DNA from 2 places in the Paraburkholderia sp. 31.1 genome. Region 1 is predicted to be linked to the other one. Evidence: predicted binding sites of a transcription regulator. Region 1 holds the regulator's gene; the other holds the start of a gene.

Region 1 (11,648 bases):
CAACGATGCCGACAAGCCGTTGATCGTGTCGGGCGGCGGCGTGCTGAACGCCGTAGCCGAAGACCTGCTCGTGAAGTTCGCCGAAACGCTCGGCGTGCCGGTGATCCCGACGCTGATGTCGTGGGGCGCGATTCCCGACGACCATCCGCTGATGGCCGGCATGGTCGGTCTGCAGACCTCGCATCGCTATGGCAACGCGACGATGCTCGCGTCCGACTTCGTGCTCGGCATCGGCAACCGCTGGGCCAACCGTCACACCGGCAGCGTCGATGTCTATACGAAGGGGCGCAAGTTCGTGCACGTCGATATCGAACCGACGCAGATCGGCCGCGTGTTCGGCCCGGATCTCGGCATCGTGTCGGACGCGAAGGCCGCGCTCGAACTGTTCGTCGAAGTCGCCAGCGAATGGAAGGCCGCGGGCAAGCTGAAGGATCGCGCCGCGTGGGTTGCCGATTGCCAGCAACGCAAGCGCACGATGCTGCGCAAGACGCACTTCGACAACGTGCCGATGAAGCCTCAGCGCGTCTACGAAGAGATGAACCAGGTGTTCGGCCGCGACACGTGCTACGTGAGCACGATCGGCCTGTCGCAGATCGCCGCCGCGCAATTCCTGCACGTGTACAAGGCGCGCAACTGGATCAACTGCGGCCAGGCCGGCCCGCTCGGCTGGACGATTCCGGCGGCGCTCGGCGTGCGCGCGGCCGATCCGCAACGGCCGATCGTCGCGCTGTCGGGCGACTACGACTTCCAGTTCATGATCGAGGAGCTCGCGGCCGGCGCGCAATTCAAGCTGCCGTACGTGCATGTCGTCGTGAACAACTCGTACCTCGGGCTGATTCGCCAGGCGCAGCGCGCGTTCGAAATGGACTACTGCGTGCAGCTCGGCTTCGAGAACATCAACTCGCCGGAGATGAACGGCTATGGCGTCGATCACGTCGCCGTCGCCGAAGGTCTCGGCTGCAAGGCGATTCGCGTGTTCAAGCCGGAAGAGCTGAAACCGGCGCTGCAAAAAGCGCAGTCGATGCTGGCCGAGTTCAACGTGCCGGTGATCGTCGAAGTGATTCTCGAACGCGTGACCAACATCTCGATGGGCACCGAGATCGACGCGATCAACGAGTTCGAGGAACTCGCGGAAAAGCGCGAGGACGCGCCGACGGCGATCAGCCTGCTCGATTGAGCGTTGCGTCTTCGCGGTATTCGCAGCATTCAGCGCGCTCGATGCGCGAGGGCTGAGTTCATGCTCCGCGCCCTCGCCTCATCACGACCAGCGCGCCACTCCCTGACCGACCTGAGAGACAAAAGCACCATGCCTAAATTCGCAGCGAACCTGACGATGCTGTTCAACGAAGTGCCGTTCCTCGACCGTTTCGCGGCAGCGTCCAACGCCGACTTTCATGCCGTCGAATTCCTGTTTCCCTACCCGTATTCGATCGCCGAATTGAGCGCACGTCTGCAACAGAACCGCCTCAAGCTGGTGCTGCACAACCTGCCGGCCGGCAACTGGGAAGCCGGCGAACGCGGCATCGCGTGCCTGCCCGATCGGGTCGCCGAGTTTCAGGAAGGCGTGGGCCGCGCGATCGAATACGCAAGCGCGTTGAAGGTGCCGCAACTGAACTGCCTCGTCGGCATTCCGGGCGCGAACGTCGACGCCGACACCGCCCGCGCAACGATCGTCGACAACCTGCGCTTTGCCGCGCGCGAGCTCAAGAAGGCCGGCATCCGGCTGCTCGTCGAGCCATGCAACTCGTACGACATTCCGGGCTTCGCGCTGAACCGTTCGCGCGATGGACTCGACGTGATTCGCGAGGTCGGCTCGGACAATCTGTTCCTGCAATACGACATCTATCACATGCAGCGGATGGAAGGCGAACTCGCGGCGACGATCGAAAAGAACCTCGCGCAGATCGCGCATATCCAGCTCGCGGACAACCCCGGGCGGCACGAACCGGGCACCGGCGAGATCAACTATCCGTATCTGTTCGCGCTGCTCGACTCGCTCGGCTACGACGGCTACGTCGGTTGCGAATACAAGCCGCGCACGACGACCGATGCCGGCCTCGGCTGGGTGCAAAGCGTGGCAGGTCAGGTGCGTGGCGCGGCGCGGCGCATGCGGCGGCTTGAGGCGCCTTGGGGTTCCTGATGGAACCCTGAAGCCTCAACGCACGCCCCCTATAACCCTGGAGATTCACACACATGGCAAAGATCGGCTTCATCGGACTCGGCATCATGGGCGCGCACATGGCGCGCAACCTCATCAAGGGCGGTCACTCGCTGTTCGTGAACGGCGCGTATCCGGTACCGGACGACATCGCGAAGAGCACGAGCGTGGTCGCCAGTTCGACCGCGGTCGCGCAGGCCGCCGACATCGTCATCATCATGGTGCCGGACACGCCGGACGTCGCCAACGTGCTGTTCGCCGACGACGGCGTCGCCGCCGGCCTCACCAAAGGCAAGCTCGTCATGGACATGAGCTCGATCTCGCCGCTCGACACCCAGGCGTTCGCGAAGAAGATCAACGCGCTCGGCGTCGACTATCTCGATGCGCCGGTGTCCGGCGGCGAAATCGGCGCGCGGGATGCGTCGCTGACGATCATGGTCGGCGGTCCCGAGAAAGCCTTTGCGCTGGCCAAGCCGTTGTTCGAACTGATGGGCAAGAACATCTCGCTGATCGGCGACAACGGCGCGGGTCAGACCTGCAAGGTCGCGAACCAGATCATCGTCGCGCTGAACATCGAAGCGGTCGCGGAAGCGCTGCTGTTCGCGTCGCGCTCGGGCGCCGACCCAGAGCGCGTGCGGCGCGCGCTGATGGGCGGCTTCGCGTCGTCGCGGATTCTCGAAGTGCATGGCGAGCGCATGACGAAGCGCACGTTCAATCCGGGTTTCCGGATCGAGCTGCATCAGAAGGACTTGAATCTCGCGCTCGATGGCGCGCGTAAGCTCGGCATCGCGCTGCCGCATACCGCGAGCGCGCAGCAACTGTTCAGCGTCTGCGCCGCGAACGGCGGCAAGGCGTGGGATCACTCGGCGATGGTGCGCGCGCTCGAAATCATGGCGAATCATGAGGTCGCGCAGGCGCCGGATAGCGAGGAAGCGAAGGCGGCTTGAGGTCTTCGTGCTTCCTCTTCAGTTCAGCTCGCCGTTGATTCCGCCGGTTGCCGCTTCGGCATCGGAGACGTCACGGTGAACACAGGTGGGGCGCCCGTTCGTTGCACGGCAGCTTGGGTTGCCGGCGCGGCGTAACGGGCAAATCGCGCCGCTCTGGGCTGAGAGCGGCAAGTGGGGTCCGCAGCGGCACCCGTCGGTGACGGGGAAGCCTTGGTCGGTCAGACGTCGTCGTCGGGTGTCCGGCTGTCGGATTCGCCAATCAATACGTATCGAACACCTTCTGCAACGCCGCCGGCGCAGTGTGGCCCGCGGCCAGCGCCAGCATCACCAGCACCCTCGCCTTGTACGGATTCAGCGAACCGGCGCTGACGAAACCGAGCGCATCGTCGGCCGCCGCGCCGTTGCGCATCACATGCCCCGAACCCACGCGCGACGAGCGCACCACCGCCACGCCGCGCAACGCGGCATCCGCCAGTGCCTGCTGCAACGACTGGTGGATCGAGCCATTGCCCGTTCCCGCCACGACGATGCCGCGCACATCCGCGGCCACCAGCGCATCGATGGCGATCCGCGACACGCCCGCATAGCTCGTGACGATCTCCACCTGCGGCCACGCCGCATCGATTGCGAATTCGCTCGCGACCGTATGCGCGCGCACCACGCCGCGCTGGAACTCGACGCGGCCATCCTGCACCCAGCCGAGCGCGCCAATCTCAGGCGACTGGAAAGCATCGACCGCATAGGTGCTCGTTTTCACGACGTCGCGCGCGCTGTGAATCCGGTTGTTGAACGCAACCAGCACGCCCTGCCCGCGTGCCGCCGCGTGCGCGGCGACCGTCACCGCGTTTAGCAGGTTCAGCGGACCGTCGGCGGAGAGTGCCGACGCTGGGCGCATCGCCGCGGTCAGCACGACCGGCTTGTCCGATTTGACGGTCAGATGCAGCAGATAGGCGGTTTCCTCGAGCGTATCGGTGCCGTGCGTGACCACCACGCCGTCTACGTCGTCCGTCGCGAGCAGCGTGTTGATACGTTGCGCGAGCGTGGTCCACAGCGGCAGCGACATGTCCTTGCTGTCGACGCTGGCGATCTGCTCGGGCGCGATTCGCGCGACCGCGGACAGCGCCGGCACCGCCGCGAGCAGTTGATCGACGCCGACGACGCCCGCCTGATAGCCCGATGTATTGGCCGCATCCGGGGCCGCGCCGGCGATCGTGCCGCCGGTCGCGAGCACCGCGATGCGCGGCAGCGTCGGCGCGGTGCTATGGCCGGGGGGAATCGGGAGAGGGGGAGAAGTCGAGGTATTCATGGCGGCGATTGTAAGCGATGCGCTTCGCGTCGCCATGCGTGGAAGACCGGACGCGGGTTCGGCTTGCGCGAGCGTGCGCAACGCGCGAGCGGGCTTAAATCTCATGCGGTGCCCAATTGCACTCATCACCACAAGTATCGACGACGGGTGCAAGTCCCACCCTAAGCTGCTCGCAGCCCTAAGCCGCCTCGCGCAACTGCGCCGCGATGTCCGCCTCGCTCAACTGCGGCGCGAACATCTCGATCAACCGATAGGCGTACGCGCGCAGGAACGCCCCCTTGCGCAAGCCGACACGCGTCGTGCTCGCCTCGAACAGATGCTGCGTGTCGAGCGCGACGAGTTCGCTGTCGCGCTTCGGGTCGTAGGCCATTGCCGCGACCACGCCGATGCCCATGCCGAGTTCGACGTAGGTCTTGATCACGTCGGCGTCGATCGCGGTCAGCACGACGTCGGGCAACGCACCCGCTTTCGCGAACGCCTGATCGATATGCGAGCGGCCGGTGAAGTCCTGGTCGTAGGTGACGATCGGGAATTCGGCGATCTCGTCGAGCGTCAGATTCGCTCGGCCGACGAGCGGATGATCCTTCGGCACCACCACGACGTGATGCCACGAATAGCACGGGAACGTGACGATGTCGGGAAAACGGTCGAGCGCCTCGGTCGAGATGCCGATATCCGCCTCGCCGTTGATGATCATTTGCGCGATCTGCTGCGGGCTGCCCTGGCGCAGCGCCAGATGCACTTTCGGGAACACCGACGTGAACTGCCGAATCACCTTCGGCAATGCGTAGCGTGCCTGCGTGTGGGTGGTCGCGACGACGAGGTGGCCGCTGTCCTGATCCGCGTACTGACGCGCGACGCGGCGCAGATTCTCCGCATCGAGCAGCATCCGCTCGATCAACTGATGCACGGCCTTGCCCGGTTCGGTGAGCCCGGTCAGACGCTTGCCGCGGCGGATGAAGATGTCGACCCCGAGTTCGTCCTCGAGATCCTTGATCTGCTTCGATACGCCCGACTGCGACGTGTAGAGCACGTTCGCCACTTCGGTCAGGTTCATGTTCTGCCGCACGGCTTCGCGCACGAAGCGCAATTGCTGGAAATTCATCGTTGTGTCTCCGGTTCCGCCAGAGTTGAGTTATTGGAGCCGCACATGCCAGGCGATCCACGCGGTACGGCCGATACGTTCTCTCTTGTCATCAGCGCCGCACAGCGGCGCCGCCACCTCACTGCGCCGGAAACACCCGCAGCGCGCGTGGCACCGCGGTGACGCCATCGCCGATCGCGAGTTGCAGATCACGCCACGTTTCGCGATCGAGTTCGGCTTCGAGCAGATTGCCCTCACGACCGGCGAGCTCGACGCGCACCGAACCGCCGAGCGTCACCACGCGCCGCACGTCGACGACGATGCCCTCGCGATGCCCCGCCGCCTGCGGATACAACTGCAGATCGTGCGGCCGCACATAGGCGAACGCCGGGCCCCTAAAACCCGCCGCGATAGCGACCGGCAGCGCCGCGCCATCGACGACGAAGCCTTGCGCATCGACGCTGCCGTGCAGGCGGTTCGCCGCGCCGAGAAACTCGTAGACGAACGGCGTCTGCGGATGGTCGTACACCTCCTGTGGGCTGCCGACCTGCTCGACATGCCCGCGATTGAGCACGACGATGCGGTCCGCCACTTCGAGCGCTTCTTCCTGATCGTGCGTGACGAAGATCGTCGAAATATGCAGATCGTCGTGCAGGCGACGCAACCAGCTGCGCAGTTCCTTGCGCACCTTCGCGTCGAGCGCGCCGAACGGCTCGTCGAGCAACAGCACCTTCGGCTCCACGGCCAACGCACGGGCGAGCGCGATGCGCTGGCGCTGGCCGCCGGACAGCTCCGACGGATAGCGCTGCGCGAGCCAGTCGAGCTGCACGAGCTTCAGCAACTCATGCACCTTCTCGCGAATCACCTTCTCGGACGGACGTTCCTTGCGCGGCTTCACGCGCAGCCCGAACGCGACGTTTTCGAACACCGTCATATGCCGGAACAGCGCGTAGTGCTGGAACACGAAACCCACCTCGCGCTCACGCGCGCCGACCGCCGCGACATCCTGGCCTTGCAGCTCGACCCGGCCGCCGTCCGCGTATTCGAGGCCGGCGATCACACGCAGCAACGTCGTCTTGCCGCAACCGGACGGCCCGAGCAGCGCGACGAGTTCGCCCGGCGGAAAGTCGAGCGACACGTTGTCGAGCGCGACGAAATCGCCGAAGCGCTTTTGCAGGTTACGAACGGTGATACCCATTTACAGCTCTCCTTGCTTGAGCGGATGTCGCTGCGACGCAGGCGTGGCGTTGACGAAAAACGAATGCGAAGCGGACTGCGCGCTATTGGCCTGCGAAGCGCCGGACGGCGACACGGGCCCCGCGTACGCAGGCACTTCGCGCGCCGCCGACAGTTCCGCCGACATATGACGCTCGGCCAGCAACTTGAGTCCCAGCGTGACCAGCGCCAGCAGCGCGAGCAGCGAGGCCACGGCGAACGCGGCCGAGAAGTTGTACTCGTTGTAGAGGATTTCGACGTGCAGCGGCATCGTGTCGGTCTGCCCGCGAATATGGCCCGACACGACCGACACCGCGCCGAACTCGCCCATTGCGCGCGCATTGCACAGAATCACGCCGTACAGCAGACCCCACTTGACGTTCGGCAGCGTGACGCGACGGAACGTCTGCCAGCCCGATGCGCCGAGCACGTGCGCGGCTTCTTCCTCGTCGTTGCCCTGCGCCTGCATCAGCGGAATCAGCTCGCGCGCGACGAACGGGAACGTGACGAAGATCGTCGCGAGCACGATGCCCGGCACCGCGAAGATGATCTGCACGTTGTGATCTTCGAGCCACGGGCCGAACCAGCCCTGCGCGCCGAACATCAGCACGTAGATCAGGCCGGAGATCACCGGCGACACCGAAAACGGCAGATCGATCAACGTGGTCAGCAGCGCCTTGCCGCGGAATTCGAACTTCGCGATACACCACGACGCCGCAAGGCCGAACACGAGGTTCAGCGGCACCGCGATCGCCGCGGTGAGCAGCGTCAGTTTGATCGCCGACAGCGCATCCGGATCGGCGAGCGCTTCGAAGTAAAAACGCAGCCCCTTGTTCAGCGCCTGGTAGAACACCGCGGCGAGCGGCACGGCCAGAAACAGCGCGAGAAACAGCAGTGCGAGGCCGATCAGCAGCCGGCGCACGAGCGCCGGCTCGCTGACCGGATCGGGGCGACGCGCCACGCTCGCCGGGTGGGTCGGAACGCGGCTCATTGCACACCCCCACCGATAGCGGCGACGCTCGTGACCACTGGCGCCGATCCCGTCTTGCCGCGGCTCGTGCGCCGCTGCAGATACCACTGCAGCGTGTTGATCGACAGCAGCATCAGGAACGACACGACCAGCATCACGACCGCGAGCGCCGTCGCGCCCGCATAGTCGTATTGCTCGAGCTTCGTGATGATCAGGAGCGACGTGATCTCCGACTTCATCGGCACATTGCCGGCGATGAAGATTACCGAGCCGTATTCGCCGAGCGCGCGCGCAAAGGCGAGCGCGAAGCCGGTCAGCAGCGCCGGCAACACGGCCGGCAGCGCGACGCGGCGAAACGTGAGCCAGCGCGACGCGCCGAGACACGCGGCCGCCTCCTCCTGCTCGCGCTCGAACTCCTCGAGCACCGGTTGCACGGTGCGCACGACGAACGGCAGGCCGATGAACGTCAGCGCGACCAGCACGCCCGCCGGCGTGAACGCGATCTTGATGCCGAGCGGCGCGAGGAACTGGCCGATCCAGCCGTTGCCCGCATACACGGCCGCGAGCGAAATGCCCGCCACCGAGGTGGGCAACGCGAACGGCAGATCGACGACCGCATCGACGATACGCTTGAACGGAAACGTGTAGCGCACCAGCACCCACGCGACGAGAAAGCCGAACACCGCGTTGATCAGCGCGCCGCCTAGCGCCGAGAAAAACGTCAGCCGATACGACGCGAGCACACGCGGCGACGTGACCGCGCGCACGAACTGATCCCAGTCGAGCGTCGCGGTTTTCAGAAAGGTCGCCGCCAATGGAATCAGCACTACGACGCTCAGATAAGCCACCGTGATGCCGAGTGTCAGGCCAAAACCGGGCAATGCGCTCGGCTTGCGGAAGGTCAACGTGGTCATGCTGGATACTCGTTCATGGTTGATGCTCGCGCGGTTGTTCGTTTTGCCGTGCTGCCGTACTGCGGTACTGCCGCACTGCTGGCCACCGGACCCCGGTTAGCCGAGCGCGCCCATTGGGCGCGCCTTTTTCCCCTGGCTGTGATTCAGGCGGTGGTTCTTACTGCGGCTGATAAATCGAATCGAACACGCCGCCGTCCGCGAAATGGGTCTTCTGCGCGTTGGTCCAACCGCCGAACGAATCGTCGATCGTGTACAGCTTCAGCTTCGGAAACTTCGCGGTCAGATCGGCGGGCACCTTGCTGGAACGCGGACGATAGAAATTGCGCGCGGCGATCTCCTGACCTTGCTCGCTATACAGGAAGTTCAGATATGCCTCGGCCAGCTTGCGCGTGCCGTGTTTGTCGACGACCTTGTCGACCACCGCGACCGGCGGCTCGGCCAGAATGCTCACCGACGGCACCACGATCTCGAACTTGTCCGGACCAAACTCCTTCAGCGCGAGGAACGCCTCGTTTTCCCACGCGATCAGCACGTCGCCGATACCGCGCTGCACGAAGCTCGTGGTCGCGCCGCGCGCGCCCGAATCGAGCACGCCGGCGTTCCTGTACAGCTTGCCGACGAACTCCCTGGCCTTCTGGTTGTTGCCGCCCGGTTGATGCTCGGCGTACGCCCACGCGGCCAGGTAGTTCCAGCGCGCGCCGCCCGAGGTCTTCGGATTCGGCGTCACGATCGACACGCCCGGTTTCACCAGATCGTCCCAATCCTTGATGTGCTTCGGGTTGCCCTTGCGCACCAGAAACACGATCGTCGACGTGTACGGCGATGCGTTGTCCGGCAGACGCTTTTGCCAGTTCCTGTCGACGAGCCCCTTGTTCGCGAGCGCGTCGATGTCATAGGCGAGCGCAAGCGTCACGACGTCGGCCTGCAGTCCGTCGAGCACCGAGCGAGCCTGCGCGCCCGAGCCGCCGTGCGACTGCCTGAAGGTGACGGCTTCGCCGGTCCTGGCCTTCCATTCCTTGCCGAATGCCTGATTGATGTCCTGATACAGCTCGCGCGTCGGATCGTAGGACACGTTTAACAGCGTGGTGTCGGCGTGCGCGACGCCGCTTGCGCCCAACATGCCGAACGCACCCGCCGCGCCGACGGCGAGCGCCGCGATCAGTTTTCCGGTTCGAGCCGCAAGCCCCATATGCCGATGGTTCATTTCAATTTTTCTCCGCGTGATGGTCCGCTGATGAGCGTCTGGTGTTGTTCTGCGTCGCGGTCACGTGCACATGAGCGCCAACCGGAGGCCAGTCTATCGAAGCGCTTTCATTATTAAAAATAATGTTTCTTCATTTTTTAATACTCAAAAGTGGTAACGACAGATGCGCCGGCGGTTGGGACGCCGACAACGCCGTCATGTCGCCGATAAACGACGCCCCAGCGTGGCCCTTGCGCCGAACTTAAAGTAAAGCTTGAAATGCGCCGAATACTGTATAAAAATACAGTCACCTGTTCATACATACAGTGGCCATGACAAAACTCACCGCACGACAGCAGCAGGTTTTCGATCTGATCCGCCGCGCGATCGAACGCACCGGCTTTCCGCCCACTCGCGCGGAAATTGCCGCCGAACTCGGGTTCAGCTCGGCCAATTCCGCGGAAGAGCATCTGCGCGCGCTGGCGCGCAAGGGCGTGATCGAACTCGCGGCCGGCGCGTCGCGCGGCATCCGCCTGCTGTCCGGGCAGGAGGACGCGCCGTATCAGTTCACCCTGCCGCATGCGGGCCTGATGCAGTTGTCGTTGCCGCTGATCGGCCGGGTCGCGGCGGGTAGCCCGATCCTCGCGCAGGAACATATCTCGCAGCACTACGCGTGTGACCCGGCGCTGTTCTCGAGCAAGCCCGACTACCTGCTGAAGGTGCGCGGCCTGTCGATGCGCGACGCGGGCATTCTCGACGGCGACCTGCTCGCGGTGCAAAAGCGCACCGAAGCGAAGGACGGCCAGATCATCATTGCGCGGCTTGGCGACGACGTGACGGTCAAGCGTCTGAAGCGCCGGCCGAACGGCATTGAACTGATCGCCGAAAACCCCGATTACGACAACATCTTCGTGGAAACCGGCAGCGCCGATTTCGCGCTCGAAGGGATCGCGGTCGGGCTGATCCGCCCCAGCGAGTTCTGATCTTTCGCTGTCGCCAGAACGCTTGCGCCGGTTTGTCCGACCCAAGCCGCATTTACGCCTGCATCTACGCCCGCATCTACGCCGAATCGCCTGGAGAGACTCATGGAACGCCTTGCCCGCCTGTTGCCCTTTCGCCAGTTCGGCCGTCTGCGCCATCTGCGCAAGCTCACGCCCTGCGCGCTAATCGAGGCGCCCGCTGCGCGCACGCCGTCGCTGTTCGACGCGGCTGCCGAAGCTTCCGGTCTGCCGTCGTCGTTGCCGGCGTTCGCGCGCGTGTCGCTGAATTCGGCGCTGAACATCGCCGAGCCCGCGCGTCGCGCGCCGGTGCGGGTCTATCATGGACCGTCGCGACTGATCATGGTCGGCACGGTCGACGCCGTATGCCGTATGATCGATCGCTGCATAGCCGACGAAGCCAACGTGCACGGCGCGGTGTTCGAAGCCTGAGCGAATCCTGAGTACGCATGCAACAAGCACTTCGGATGTTCAGAGATTCGCGTGGGATGGGATCGTTCCGACCTCGCCGTGCTCGACGTTGATCATCACTGACGTGGAGTCCCATTCGATGCCAATTCGGAAACGCACACAGGGCAGCGCCACCCGGCCGCTGCTGATCACGCTGATCGTGGTGATCGTGATTGCCGCGCTGGGCTTTATTTATGCGTCACCGTATCTCGCGGTGAACAATCTCAAACGCGCCGCCGATGCGCGCGACGTGCAAACCGTCAATCAGTACGTGGACTTTCCCGCGCTACGCGATAGCCTGAAGCAACAGGTGGGCGCCATGCTGACACGCCGGCTCGAGGCGGATGCCGGCAACAAGATGGCCACGATCGGCGCGGTGATCGGCGTGACGCTGATCGGCCCGCTCGTCGATGCCTATGCGAC
Region 2 (11,648 bases), on a different contig from region 1:
TGCCCTTCGCCGCGACGATCGCGAACGCGGTGGCCGGCAGGAAGCCGCCGAACCAGCCATTGCCGACGTGATACGGCAGCGACATCGACGTATAACGGATGCGCGTCGGGAACATCTCGACCAGCATCGCCGCGATCGGCCCGTAGACCATCGTCACGTAGATCACGAGGATCGTCAGGATCACGATGCTCATCGGCCAGTTGATCTGAGCCGGATCAGCCTTCGGCGGGTAGCCGGCGGCCTTCAGCGTCGCGGCGAGCGTCTTCTGGAACGTCTTGGCTTGCTCCTTCGCGTCGCCGGCGCGGCCGTCGAACGTGTTGACGACCGTATCGCCCACGCGGATCTGCGCGATCGTGCCGGCAGGCGCCGCGACGTTGTCGTAGTTCAGGCCGGCTCGCGACAGCGCGCCCTTCGCGATGTCGCATGAGCTCGTGAACTTCGCCGTGCCCACCGGGTTGAACTGGAACGAGCACTCGGCCGGATCGGCGATCACGACGATCGGCGACTTCGCGGTTGCCGCTTCGAGCGCCGGGTTCGTGTAGTGTGTGAGCGCCTTGAACAGCGGGAAGTAGGTGAGTGCGGCAATCAGCAGGCCGGCCATGATGATCGGCTTGCGGCCGATGCGATCCGACAGCGAGCCGAAGAACAGGAAGAACGGCGTGCCGATCAGCAGCGCGAGCGCGATCATGATGTTGGCGCTCGAACCGTCGACCCTCAGCGTCTGCGTGAGGAAGAACAGCGTGTAGAACTGGCCCGTGTACCAGACGACAGCCTGGCCGGCCGTCAGTCCCAGCAGCGCGATAATCACGACCTTCAGGTTCTTCCATTGGCCGAACGCTTCGGAAAGCGGCGCCTTCGAGGTCTTGCCCTCGGCCTTGATGCGCGCGAACACCGGCGACTCATGCAGTTGCAGGCGAATCCACACCGACACCGCGAGCAGCAGGATCGACACGAGGAACGGAATGCGCCAGCCCCAGGCGCCGAAGGCGTCTTCGCCCATGAACGTGCGAATGCCGAGAATCACGAGCAGCGACAGAAACAGACCGAGCGTGGCGGTGGTCTGGATCCATGCGGTGTAGAAGCCGCGGCGGTTCGCCGGCGCGTGTTCGGCCACGTAGGTTGCGGCGCCGCCATACTCGCCGCCGAGCGCGAGACCCTGCAGCAGGCGCATCGCGATGAAGAGCACCGGCGAAGCGATGCCGATCGCCGCGTAGCCCGGCAGGAAGCCGACGAGGAACGTCGACAGGCCCATGATGATGATCGTGATCAGGAACGTGTACTTGCGCCCGACCATGTCGCCGAGCCGCCCGAATACGATCGCGCCGAACGGCCGCACCGCGAAGCCCGCCGCGAAGCTGAGCAGCGTGAAGATGAACGCCGCGGTCGGATTGACGCCGGAGAAGAAGCTCTTGCTGATGAAGGCCGCAAGCGAGCCGGCCAGATAAAAGTCATACCACTCGAAAACCGTACCCAGCGACGATGCGAAGATCACCCGCTTCTCATCGCGCGTCATCGGCACGTGCGAGATTTGCCCGCCAACGGTAGCCATATTGTCGTCTCCAATATTGATATACACGCGGATCGCCGGGACAGGCGTTCCCGTGCAACCGATTATTGGAGTGGAAACTTACGGCGTTCTGACTCGGCGCCTGAACTTGGGGTAGTCCGGTAAGCCGACGAATAGGCGTTCAATTTCCGTTAATGTGCTGGTATGTGCGCGCAACCCACGCTGAAATATCTCAAAAAACGCTGACCGTCAAGCTGCCGATAGAGGCGCGTTAGGGTAAGTCCCGCCCCGTTCGAGCACGTGCAAGCTGACGCGCACCAGTGTGCCGGCGAGCCGCGGCGACTCCTGGTAGACGTTGTCGTCGATGGCGAGCTCGCCGCCGTGCACTGCCGCAATCTCGCGCACGATCGCGAGGCCGAGGCCGCTGCCGTCGCCCTCGCGGCCCAGAATCCGGTAAAAGCGCTCGACCACACGCGAGCGCTCGCTGGCCGGAATGCCGAGCCCGGTGTCCTCGACTTCCAGGTGCACGAGCCGCGCGGGGGCGTCGTGCCGCACGCGCACGGTGATGCGGCCGCCCGCCGGCGTATAGCGGATCGCGTTGTCGATCAGGTTCGACAGCATTTCACGCAGCATCACCGGATTGCCGGCGACTTCGACCGGCTCGTCGGGCGCTTCGTAGCCGATGTCCATCTGCTTCGCGAGCGCGGCCTGCACCCATTCGCGCACCGCGCTGCGCGCGAGTTCGCCCAGTTCGAGCGGCGTGAAGATCTGTCCCGACCGACGGTTTTCCGCGCGCGCCAGCGCGAGCAATTGCGTGACGAGCCGTGCGGCCTGCTCGGAGCTCGTCGCGATCTGTTCGAGCGAGCGACGAACCTCGGCCGACGCGTTCTGGCGCAGCGCGAGCTCGGCCTGGGTGCGCAGGCCGGCCAGCGGCGTTTTCATCTGATGCGCGGCGTCGGCGATGAAGCGCTTCTGTAGCTCCATGTTCTGTTCGAGGCGCGTGAGCAGATCGTTGAACGACGTGACGAGCGGCTCGATTTCCGGCGGCGCGCGGCGCGCTTCGAGCGGCGACAGATCGTCCGGCCGGCGCGCGCGGATATGCGCCTGCAGCGCATGCAGCGGCTCGAGCCCGCGCGACAGCCCGAACCACACGAGCAGGATCGCGAGCGGCAGGATCACGAACTGCGGCAGGATCACGCCCTTGATGATGTCGTTGGCGAGCTGGCTGCGCTTGTCGAGCGTTTCGGCGACCTGCACGAGCACGGCCTGCGCGCCCGGCGTCTGCGGAAACTCGACGGTCGTGTAGGCGACGCGGATGTCGTTGCCGCGCAGCACGTCGTCGCGGAATTCGACGAGGCCCGGTGGCGGGCGGTCTTCCTCGTGCGGCAGCGGCATGTCACGCTCGCCGGCCACGAGCTCGCCGCGCGTGCCGAGCACCTGAAAGAACACGCTGTCGACGTTGTCGGCACGCAGGAAATCGCGCGTCGACTCGGGCAGCGACAGCTCCGCGACGCCGTTGACCGGATGGATCTGGCGCGCGAGCACGTAGGCGTCGGTTTCGAGCGCGCGGTCGAACGGCCCGTTGGCGATCGACTTCGCGACCAGATAGGTGACCGCGAGGCTCATCGGCCACAGCAGCAGCAGCGGCGCGAGCATCCAGTCGAGAATTTCGCCGAACAGCGAGCGCGGACGCGCTTCGGCGGCGGCTTCGGTTTCGTCGGGCGGGGCGAACGGATTGGCGTAGCGCGCGTCGCGCGCCTCGTCGAGGTCCGCAGCGTGCGCCGTGGCGCGATCAGCGCGTGCGGACATCGCTGGCCTCTATTTGTAGTGGTGGCTCGCCGGCATCGCGGTGGACGACGGCGCGGTGGACGATTGTGCCGCTTGTGCCGTCTGAGGCTCGGAGCCGGCCGGGGTGGCGGGCGCGCTCGCATTCGCCGGCGGCGCCGCTTTTTCGAGGCAGTAGCCGAGCCCGCGCACGGTGATGATGCGCACGCCGCTCGGTTCGATCTTCTTGCGCAGCCGGTGCACGTAGACTTCGATCGCGTTGTTGCTGACTTCCTCGCCCCATTCGCATAGATGGTCGACGAGCTGCTCTTTCGAGACCAGCCGGCCGATCCGTTGCAGCAGCACTTCGAGCAGCCCGAGTTCGCGCGCGGACAGATCGATCGCCTGGTCGTTGACGTAGGCGATGCGGCCCACCTGATCGAACGACAGCGAGCCATGCCGCACGACGGTCGGGCCGCCGCCCGCGCCGCGCCGTGTCAGCGCGCGCACGCGCGCTTCGAGTTCGTTCAGCGCGAAGGGCTTGGCCATGTAATCGTCGGCGCCGAGGTCGAGGCCTTTGACGCGTTCGTCGACGCTATCGGCGGCGGTCAGGATCAGCACGGGCAGGTTCGAATTGCGCGCGCGCAGGCGGCGCAGCACCTCGAGCCCGGACATGCGCGGCAGGCCCAGATCGAGGATCAATAGGTCGAACGTCTGCATTGACAACGCGGTATCGGCTTCTACGCCGCTTTTCACGTGATCGACCGCGTAGGCCGATTGGCGGAGTGATCGAACCAGACCATCCGCGAGTATGCTGTCGTCTTCGGCAATCAGAATTCGCATGATGCGCCAGCCTGGCTTTGCCGGCACCGTGGGGGGTGCCCCGGCGCGCAGCGGTCTCCGAACATTATTGTGGGTAGTTGGGGCGATGCGACAGTAAAAGATGCGCGTTCGCATCACAATCGCGCTTGCCAAAACTACTGTTTTTTTATACAGTGTCTGCGTTTCGTGTGATGTCCTGGAGACTCCGCTCAATTCGAGTGGAACCACGGGTGCACATCTGCCTCAGACGCCGTTCATCATAGCAAAGGACGATTCATGGAAGAAAGCAAGAAAGGCTCGGCTGGACTGACTGCTGAAAAGAGCAAGGCTCTCGCCGCCGCGCTCGCGCAGATCGAAAAGCAGTTCGGCAAAGGGTCGGTCATGCGGCTCGGCGCAGGTGAGGCAGTCGAAGACATCCAGGTGGTCTCCACCGGATCGCTCGGCCTCGACATCGCACTGGGCGTCGGCGGTTTGCCGCGCGGCCGCGTGGTCGAAATCTACGGACCGGAATCGTCCGGTAAAACCACGCTGACGCTGCAGGTCGTCGCCGAAATGCAGAAGCTCGGCGGCACCGCGGCGTTCATCGACGCGGAACACGCGCTGGACATTCAATACGCGGGCAAGCTCGGCGTGAACGTCGCCGACCTGCTGGTCTCGCAGCCGGACACCGGCGAACAGGCGCTCGAAATCGCCGACGCGCTGGTGCGCTCGGGCTCGATCGACATGATCGTGATCGACTCGGTCGCGGCGCTGGTGCCGAAGGCGGAAATCGAAGGCGAAATGGGCGACTCGCTGCCGGGTCTGCAGGCGCGTCTGATGTCGCAGGCGCTGCGCAAGCTGACCGGCACGATCAAGCGCACGAACTGCCTCGTGATCTTCATCAATCAGATCCGCATGAAGATCGGCGTGATGTTCGGCAACCCGGAAACCACCACGGGCGGTAATGCGCTGAAGTTCTACGCGTCGGTGCGTCTCGACATTCGCCGCATCGGCTCGATCAAGAAGAACGACGAAGTGATCGGCAACGAAACCCGCGTGAAGGTCGTCAAGAACAAGGTGGCGCCGCCGTTCCGTGAAGCGATTTTCGACATCCTGTACGGCGAGGGCATCTCGCGTCAGGGCGAAATCATCGACCTCGGCGTGCAGGCGAAGATCGTCGACAAGGCCGGCGCATGGTACAGCTACAGCGGCGAGCGGATCGGTCAGGGCAAGGACAACGCGCGTGAATTCCTGCGCGAAAACCCGGACATCGCTCGCGAAATCGAGAACCGTATCCGTGAATCGCTGGGCGTCACTGCGATGGCGAACGCCGTGACCGGCGCGGACGCTGAAGTCGCGGGCGAAGAAGAGTAAGCATCAAGTGATACGCAAAGGCCGGCCGCTGTCCGGTTTCGACTCCGGACGCTATCCGGACGGCCCGCGCGACGCGGCGGACGGATCGCCTGAGTCCGGCGATCCGTTCGAACCGTTCGACGCACATGACCGCGCTGCGGGCCGCGGCCCGCAGCGTACGCGGTCTGCGCCCGCTGCAGCGTCGTCCAGCCGGGATTCCTCCGGACTCGATTCCCCAATCCCCTCCGAGGTCACCTACACCCGCTCGCGTCGCCAACCCGGCGAAGAGAAGCCGGGCCAGTCCGACAAAGACGACAGCAGAAAATCCCAACGCCCCGCCCGTTCGCTGAAAGCGCGCGCGCTCGGCTATCTGTCGCGCCGCGAATATAGCCGCGCCGACCTCGCCCGCAAGCTGAAGCCTTACGTCGAGGAAACCGATTCGCTCGACACGGTGCTCGACGCGCTGCAGGCCGAAAACTGGCTATCCGACTCGCGCTTCGCGGAAAGCCTGATCCATCGGCGCGCATCGCGGCTCGGCGCGAACCGCATTCTCGGCGAACTGAAGCAACACGCGCTCAACCCGGCGCTCGTCGAAGAGGCGAGCGCGCAATTGCGCGAAACCGAACTCGCGCGCGCCCAGGCGGTCTGGCGCAAGAAGTTCGGCCAGTTGCCGCAAACGCCGGCCGAGCGGGCGAAGCAGGCGCGCTTTCTCGCGTCGCGCGGCTTCTCCGGCGCGACGATCGGCAAGATCCTGAAGGGTATCGACGAGATCGGGGACGGCGACTAACACGCCAGTCTCGACGGGTAGGGCAATTACCGCGCCATAATCTGGCGCCAGGCCGTGCGCAATCGGGGCTGTCCCAAATACCCGTTATGCTAAACTCCAGAAGTTTTCCAATCCGGCCTTTCCTTCCCGCATGTCGCTCTCCTCGCCAGTGTCCCGTCAGTTGCGCCATCGTCGCGCAATCAGAGCGGAAGCTTACGAGCGAGCCGATGGCCTGTGGGATGTGGAAGCGTGCCTGACCGACGAAAAGCCACGCGATGTGGCGCTTGCGTCGGGTGTCCGGCCCAATGGTCAGCCGATCCATGAACTCTGGCTTCGCATCACCATCGATCGCAAGCTCAATGTCGTCAACGCCGAGGCGTCGTCCGACTGGGTGCCCTATCCAGGGTTGTGCCAGGCCAGCAATCCCGCCTACCGTGCCCTCATCGGGCTCAATCTGTTCCACAACTTCCGTCGCGATGCTGCCCGTTTGCTGGCCGGCACGGCCGGTTGCACGCATCTCACCGAGCTGTGCGCGATCCTGCCGACCGCCGCGATCCAGGCGTTCGCCGGCGACGTATGGAACACCGATGACGGCACGCCGGGCGCGAACGCGGGTTCGGGAGACGAATCGTCCAACGGCACAGGCGAGCATTCCAACGACAAACCGCCATTCCAGTTGGGACGCTGCCACGCGCTGCGTTTCGACGGCGAAGCGGTGAAACAGTTTTATCCGCGCTGGTATGGTCATGCACCGCGTCCGGCGCAACGCGCGGCCTCGTCGGACGGCGCGGCGGCCCGCGAACGAAGCGGCGACGCGTCGGCCTGAACGGCGGCAACGGAATCGAAGTTCTATCCAACTCTCAGACTGAAGGGAATCACGCATGAAGATTCACGAGTACCAGGGTAAGGAAATCCTGCGGAAATTCGGCGTCGCGGTACCGCGCGGCAAGCCGGTCTTCTCGGTGGATGATGCGGTCAAGGCCGCGGAAGAGCTGGGCGGCCCGGTGTGGGTCGTGAAGGCTCAGATCCACGCGGGTGGCCGTGGCAAGGGCGGCGGCGTCAAGGTCGCCAAGTCGCTGGAACAGGTTCGCGAGTACTCGAACCAGATCCTCGGCATGCAGCTCGTCACGCACCAGACCGGTCCGGAAGGCCAGAAGGTGAACCGCCTGCTGATCGAAGAAGGCGCCGACATCAAGAAGGAACTGTATGTCGGTCTCGTGATCGATCGCGTTTCGCAGAAGATCGTCGTGATGGCGTCGAGCGAAGGCGGCATGGACGTCGAAGAAGTCGCGGAAAAGACGCCTGAGCTGATCCACAAGGTCGCCGTCGATCCGTCGACTGGCCTGAAGGACTCGGAAGCAGACGACCTCGCGAAGAAGATCGGCGTGCCCGACGCTTCGATCCCGCAAGCTCGCGCGATCCTGCAAGGCCTGTACAAGGCATTCTGGGAAACCGACGCATCGCTCGCCGAAATCAACCCGCTGATCCTGACCGGCGACGGCAAGGTCATCGCACTCGACGCGAAGTTCAACTTCGACTCGAATGCGCTGTTCCGTCACCCGGAAATCGTCGCGTACCGCGATCTGGACGAAGAAGATCCGGCTGAAATCGAAGCGTCGAAGTTCGACCTCGCGTACATCTCGCTCGACGGCAACATCGGCTGTCTGGTGAACGGCGCCGGCCTCGCAATGGCAACGATGGACACCATCAAGCTGTTCGGCGGCGAACCGGCGAACTTCCTCGACGTCGGCGGAGGAGCTACGACCGAGAAGGTCACCGAAGCGTTCAAGATCATGCTGAAGAACCCGAACCTGACCGCGATTCTGGTCAACATCTTCGGTGGCATCATGCGCTGCGACGTGATCGCGGAAGGCGTGATCGCGGCGTCGAAGGCCGTGTCGCTGAAGGTGCCGCTCGTGGTCCGCATGAAGGGCACGAACGAAGACCTGGGCAAGAAGATGCTCGCCGAATCCGGCCTGCCGATCATCTCGGCGGACAGCATGGAAGAGGCGGCTCAGAAGGTCGTCGCGGCTGCTTCGGGCAAGGCGTAAGCCAGCTGTCCACGGCGCATTTACCAGCTCATTTGCCAGGTTTACGAGTGGCGGCGCGCAAGCGACACAGGCGTGAAGCATCGCGCCGAGTGGCGCTACCGCGCGACGCCAAACGAACAGAGGTCAATACATGTCGATTCTGATCAACAAAGACACCAAGGTCATCACGCAGGGCATCACCGGCAAGACCGGTCAGTTCCACACGCGTGCTTGCCGTGAATACGCAAACGGCCGCGAAGCGTACGTCGCGGGCGTGAACCCGAAGCGCGCCGGCGAAGATTTCGAAGGCATCCCCATCTACGCGAGCGTCGCTGAAGCCAAGGCTGAGACGGGCGCGACCGTGTCGGTGATTTACGTTCCGCCGGCAGGCGCTGCCGCCGCAATCTGGGAAGCAGTCGAAGCCGACCTGGATCTCGCAATCTGTATCACGGAAGGCATTCCCGTCCGCGACATGATCGAGATCAAGGACCGTATGCGTCGCGAAAACCGCAAGACGCTGCTGCTCGGACCGAACTGCCCGGGCACGATCACGCCGGACGAGCTGAAGATCGGCATCATGCCGGGTCACATCCATCGCAAGGGCCGCATCGGCGTCGTGTCGCGTTCGGGCACGCTGACGTATGAAGCAGTCGGCCAGCTGACCGCGATCGGCCTCGGCCAGTCGTCGGCAGTCGGTATCGGCGGCGACCCCATCAACGGTCTGAAGCACATCGACGTGATGAAGATGTTCAACGACGATCCGGATACGGACGCCGTCATCATGATCGGCGAAATCGGCGGTCCGGACGAGGCGAACGCCGCGCACTGGATCAAGGACAACATGAAGAAGCCGGTGGTTGGCTTCATCGCTGGCGTCACGGCGCCTCCGGGCAAGCGCATGGGCCACGCCGGCGCGCTGATCTCGGGCGGTGCGGACACCGCCGAAGCGAAGCTGGAAATCATGGACGCGTGCGGTATCAAGGTCACGAAGAACCCGTCGGAAATGGCGCGTCTTCTGAAGGCGATGCTGTAAATCGAATTCGCGTGCCGTTGGCGCGCGATTTTGATACGCTTACGAACTCCTTTCGTGAGCTGGCGGTCCCAAAAAGCGGGGGAGTGCAGACTCCCCCGTTTTTTTTCGTCCGCGCTTGCGCCGCGGTTCTGCCCGCGCGGTCGATTTTTTCTTATGCTTTTTTCCATGCTCGAATTCTTCACGACCCTCCATTGGGGCTCGGTCTTTCAGATCATCGTCATCGACGTTCTGCTCGGCGGCGACAACGCGGTCGTGATCGCGCTCGCCTGCCGCAATCTGCCGCAGTCGCAGCGCATGCGTGGGATCGTGTGGGGGACCGCCGGCGCGATCGCGCTGCGCGTCGTGCTGATCGCGTTCGCGGTCGTGCTGCTCGACGTGCCGTTCCTGAAGTTCGCGGGTGGCTTGCTGCTGCTGTGGATCGGCGTGCGCCTGCTCGCGCCGGCGCACGACGCTCACGACAACGTGAAGCCGGCCGACAAGCTGATCTCGGCGGTGAAGACGATCATCATCGCGGATGCGGTGATGAGCGTCGACAACGTGATCGCGATCGCGGGCGTGGCCGAAGCCGCGGAGCACGAGCACCGGTTGGCTTTGGTGATCTTTGGCCTCGTCGTGAGCATTCCGCTGATCGTGTGGGGCAGCCAGCTGATTCTGAAGCTGCTCGATCGCTTTCCGGGCATCGTACTGTTCGGCGCGGGCCTGCTCGGCTGGATCGCGGGTGGTCTGATGGTCAACGACCCGGCCGGCGACCGCTGGCCGATCCTCGACACGCCAGTCGCCGAATACGGGATGAGCATCGCGGGCGCGCTGTTCGTCGTGATCGTCGGTTATCTGTTGAAGCGCCGTAACGCGAAACGTGCGGCGGTGTGAGCATGGTGCTGACGGTGCATCGCTGCCTGATTCGTGATGCCGTCCGAATGCAAGCCTGGCCATCCGGCTGACTGTGACGCGCGAGCTTCGCTCGCTACGATTGAAACGCCTGTTCCCGATCCACGGGCCAGGCGTTTCTCGTATCAGGAGTCTGCCGATGATCGTTACCCTGCCATATTCCCCTTACTCTCAATCGACGCAATCCCCGCGTAGGTCGCGCCGCGCACGCTGGCGCGCGAGCTGGTTCGCGCGCATCTGCCGCCGCTGCGGCGTCGGCTTCACGCTGATCGAGTTGATGATCGTGCTCGCGATCGTCGGCGTGATCGCGGCCTACGCGATTCCCGCGTATCAGGACTATCTGGCGCGCAGCCGGGTCGGCGAGGGCTTGTCGCTCGCGGCGTCGGCGCGGCTCGCGGTGGCCGAAAACGCCGCGAGCGGCAACGCGTTCAGCGGCGGTTATGCGTCGCCGCCCGCCACGCGCAACGTCGAGTCCATCCAGATCGACGACGACACTGGTCAGATCACGATCACGTACTCGACGCGTGTCGCGCAGGCCGGCGCAAACACCATGACGCTGGTGCCGTCGGTCCCGGACAACGTCGATGCGCCGAGCGCGCGAGTCGCGTTGAGCAAGGACGCGGTGCAGACCGGTGCGCTGACGTGGGAATGCTTTGCGAGCGGCAAGAGCGCGTCGTCGTTGCCGGCGCCCGGTTCGGGGCCGATGCCAAGCGAGGCGCCGACGCTCGCCGCGAATCTGGCGCCGCCCGAATGCCGTTCATAAGGGGCAAAATGAGTGAGTGAACGAGACAGCAGCCGAGCGCTGACTGGATGAGTCGAAGCCACAACGTAAAGGGCTGATTTTCAGCCTATTTCGGCCGGACCGGCGCACAGTGCAACGAAATTTTTGTATAGTGCGCCGGTTGCTGACGCCCACTGTTGATTCGATGCCCACCCCTTTCGCGCGCTACCTGTCTCTCGTACTGCTGGCTCTTGCGTTGATCCTGCCCTACGCGGTTGCCAACCATACGTATCCGATCCCAACCTTCTACGCCGAATTCACCTCGCTCGCGCTGTTTCTGCTGACCGGGGCGGCCGTCGTGCTGCTGGTCGCGACCACCCGGCCGCGCGTGAGCTTCGCGTCGCCCACGGTCGCGCTCGTGCCTTTGCTGTTCGGCCTCGTGCTGGTCGTGCAGACGCTGGTGCTGCCGGTCGCGGAGCCATCGATGAACTGGCTCGGCGCGGGCTTCCTGCTCGCTGCGTGGATGGCCGTGCATGTGGGCTACGGCTTCGCGCGCGTGAAGCTCGACGAGACCGCGTTGCGCTGGGCGGCGGGGGCGTTGATCGTCGGCGGTCTGTTCGCGGTGTTCAGTCAGGTGATCCAGCTGTTTCACCTCGAGGCGCGCGTGGCTCCGCTCGTCGTCGCGTATAACGTGACCGTCGAGCGCCGGCCGTTCGGCAACATGGCGCAGGCGAACCACCTCGCGACGTATATCGCGTTCGCGATGGCGGGCGCGCTGTATCTCG

Evidence for each region. The regulator LexA, encoded in region 1, represses DNA repair genes until DNA is damaged. The targets are predictions, from matches to a motif close to ACTGTATNNNNATACAGT.
Region 2: a site for LexA is predicted at 4,251-4,268, ahead of recA (recombinase RecA). Genes of this name have one in related genera too.

Annotation. Positions count from the first base shown of each region.
Region 1 is NZ_VZQN01000046.1:13,464-25,111, reverse strand. Features, by position in the region: gene gcl (glyoxylate carboligase) at 1-1,177, shown strand, start outside; gene hyi (hydroxypyruvate isomerase) at 1,307-2,140, shown strand; gene F6X37_RS29020 (2-hydroxy-3-oxopropionate reductase) at 2,194-3,105, shown strand; gene F6X37_RS29015 (asparaginase) at 3,365-4,411, opposite strand; gene F6X37_RS29010 (CysB family HTH-type transcriptional regulator) at 4,590-5,516, opposite strand; gene F6X37_RS29005 (sulfate/molybdate ABC transporter ATP-binding protein) at 5,635-6,693, opposite strand; gene cysW (sulfate ABC transporter permease subunit CysW) at 6,694-7,701, opposite strand; gene cysT (sulfate ABC transporter permease subunit CysT) at 7,698-8,594, opposite strand; gene F6X37_RS28990 (sulfate ABC transporter substrate-binding protein) at 8,752-9,798, opposite strand; gene lexA (transcriptional repressor LexA) at 10,110-10,760, shown strand; gene F6X37_RS28980 (hypothetical protein) at 10,863-11,207, shown strand; gene F6X37_RS28975 (DUF2939 domain-containing protein) at 11,326-11,648, shown strand, end outside.
Region 2 is NZ_VZQN01000001.1:52,500-64,147, reverse strand. Features, by position in the region: gene F6X37_RS00290 (MFS transporter) at 1-1,549, opposite strand, end outside; gene F6X37_RS00285 (sensor histidine kinase) at 1,757-3,316, opposite strand; gene F6X37_RS00280 (response regulator transcription factor) at 3,326-4,114, opposite strand; gene recA (recombinase RecA) at 4,370-5,446, shown strand; gene recX (recombination regulator RecX) at 5,454-6,212, shown strand; gene F6X37_RS00265 (DUF2889 domain-containing protein) at 6,343-7,017, shown strand; gene sucC (ADP-forming succinate--CoA ligase subunit beta) at 7,073-8,242, shown strand; gene sucD (succinate--CoA ligase subunit alpha) at 8,373-9,254, shown strand; gene F6X37_RS00250 (TerC family protein) at 9,420-10,124, shown strand; gene F6X37_RS00245 (pilin) at 10,282-10,905, shown strand; gene F6X37_RS00240 (PglL family O-oligosaccharyltransferase) at 11,069-11,648, shown strand, end outside.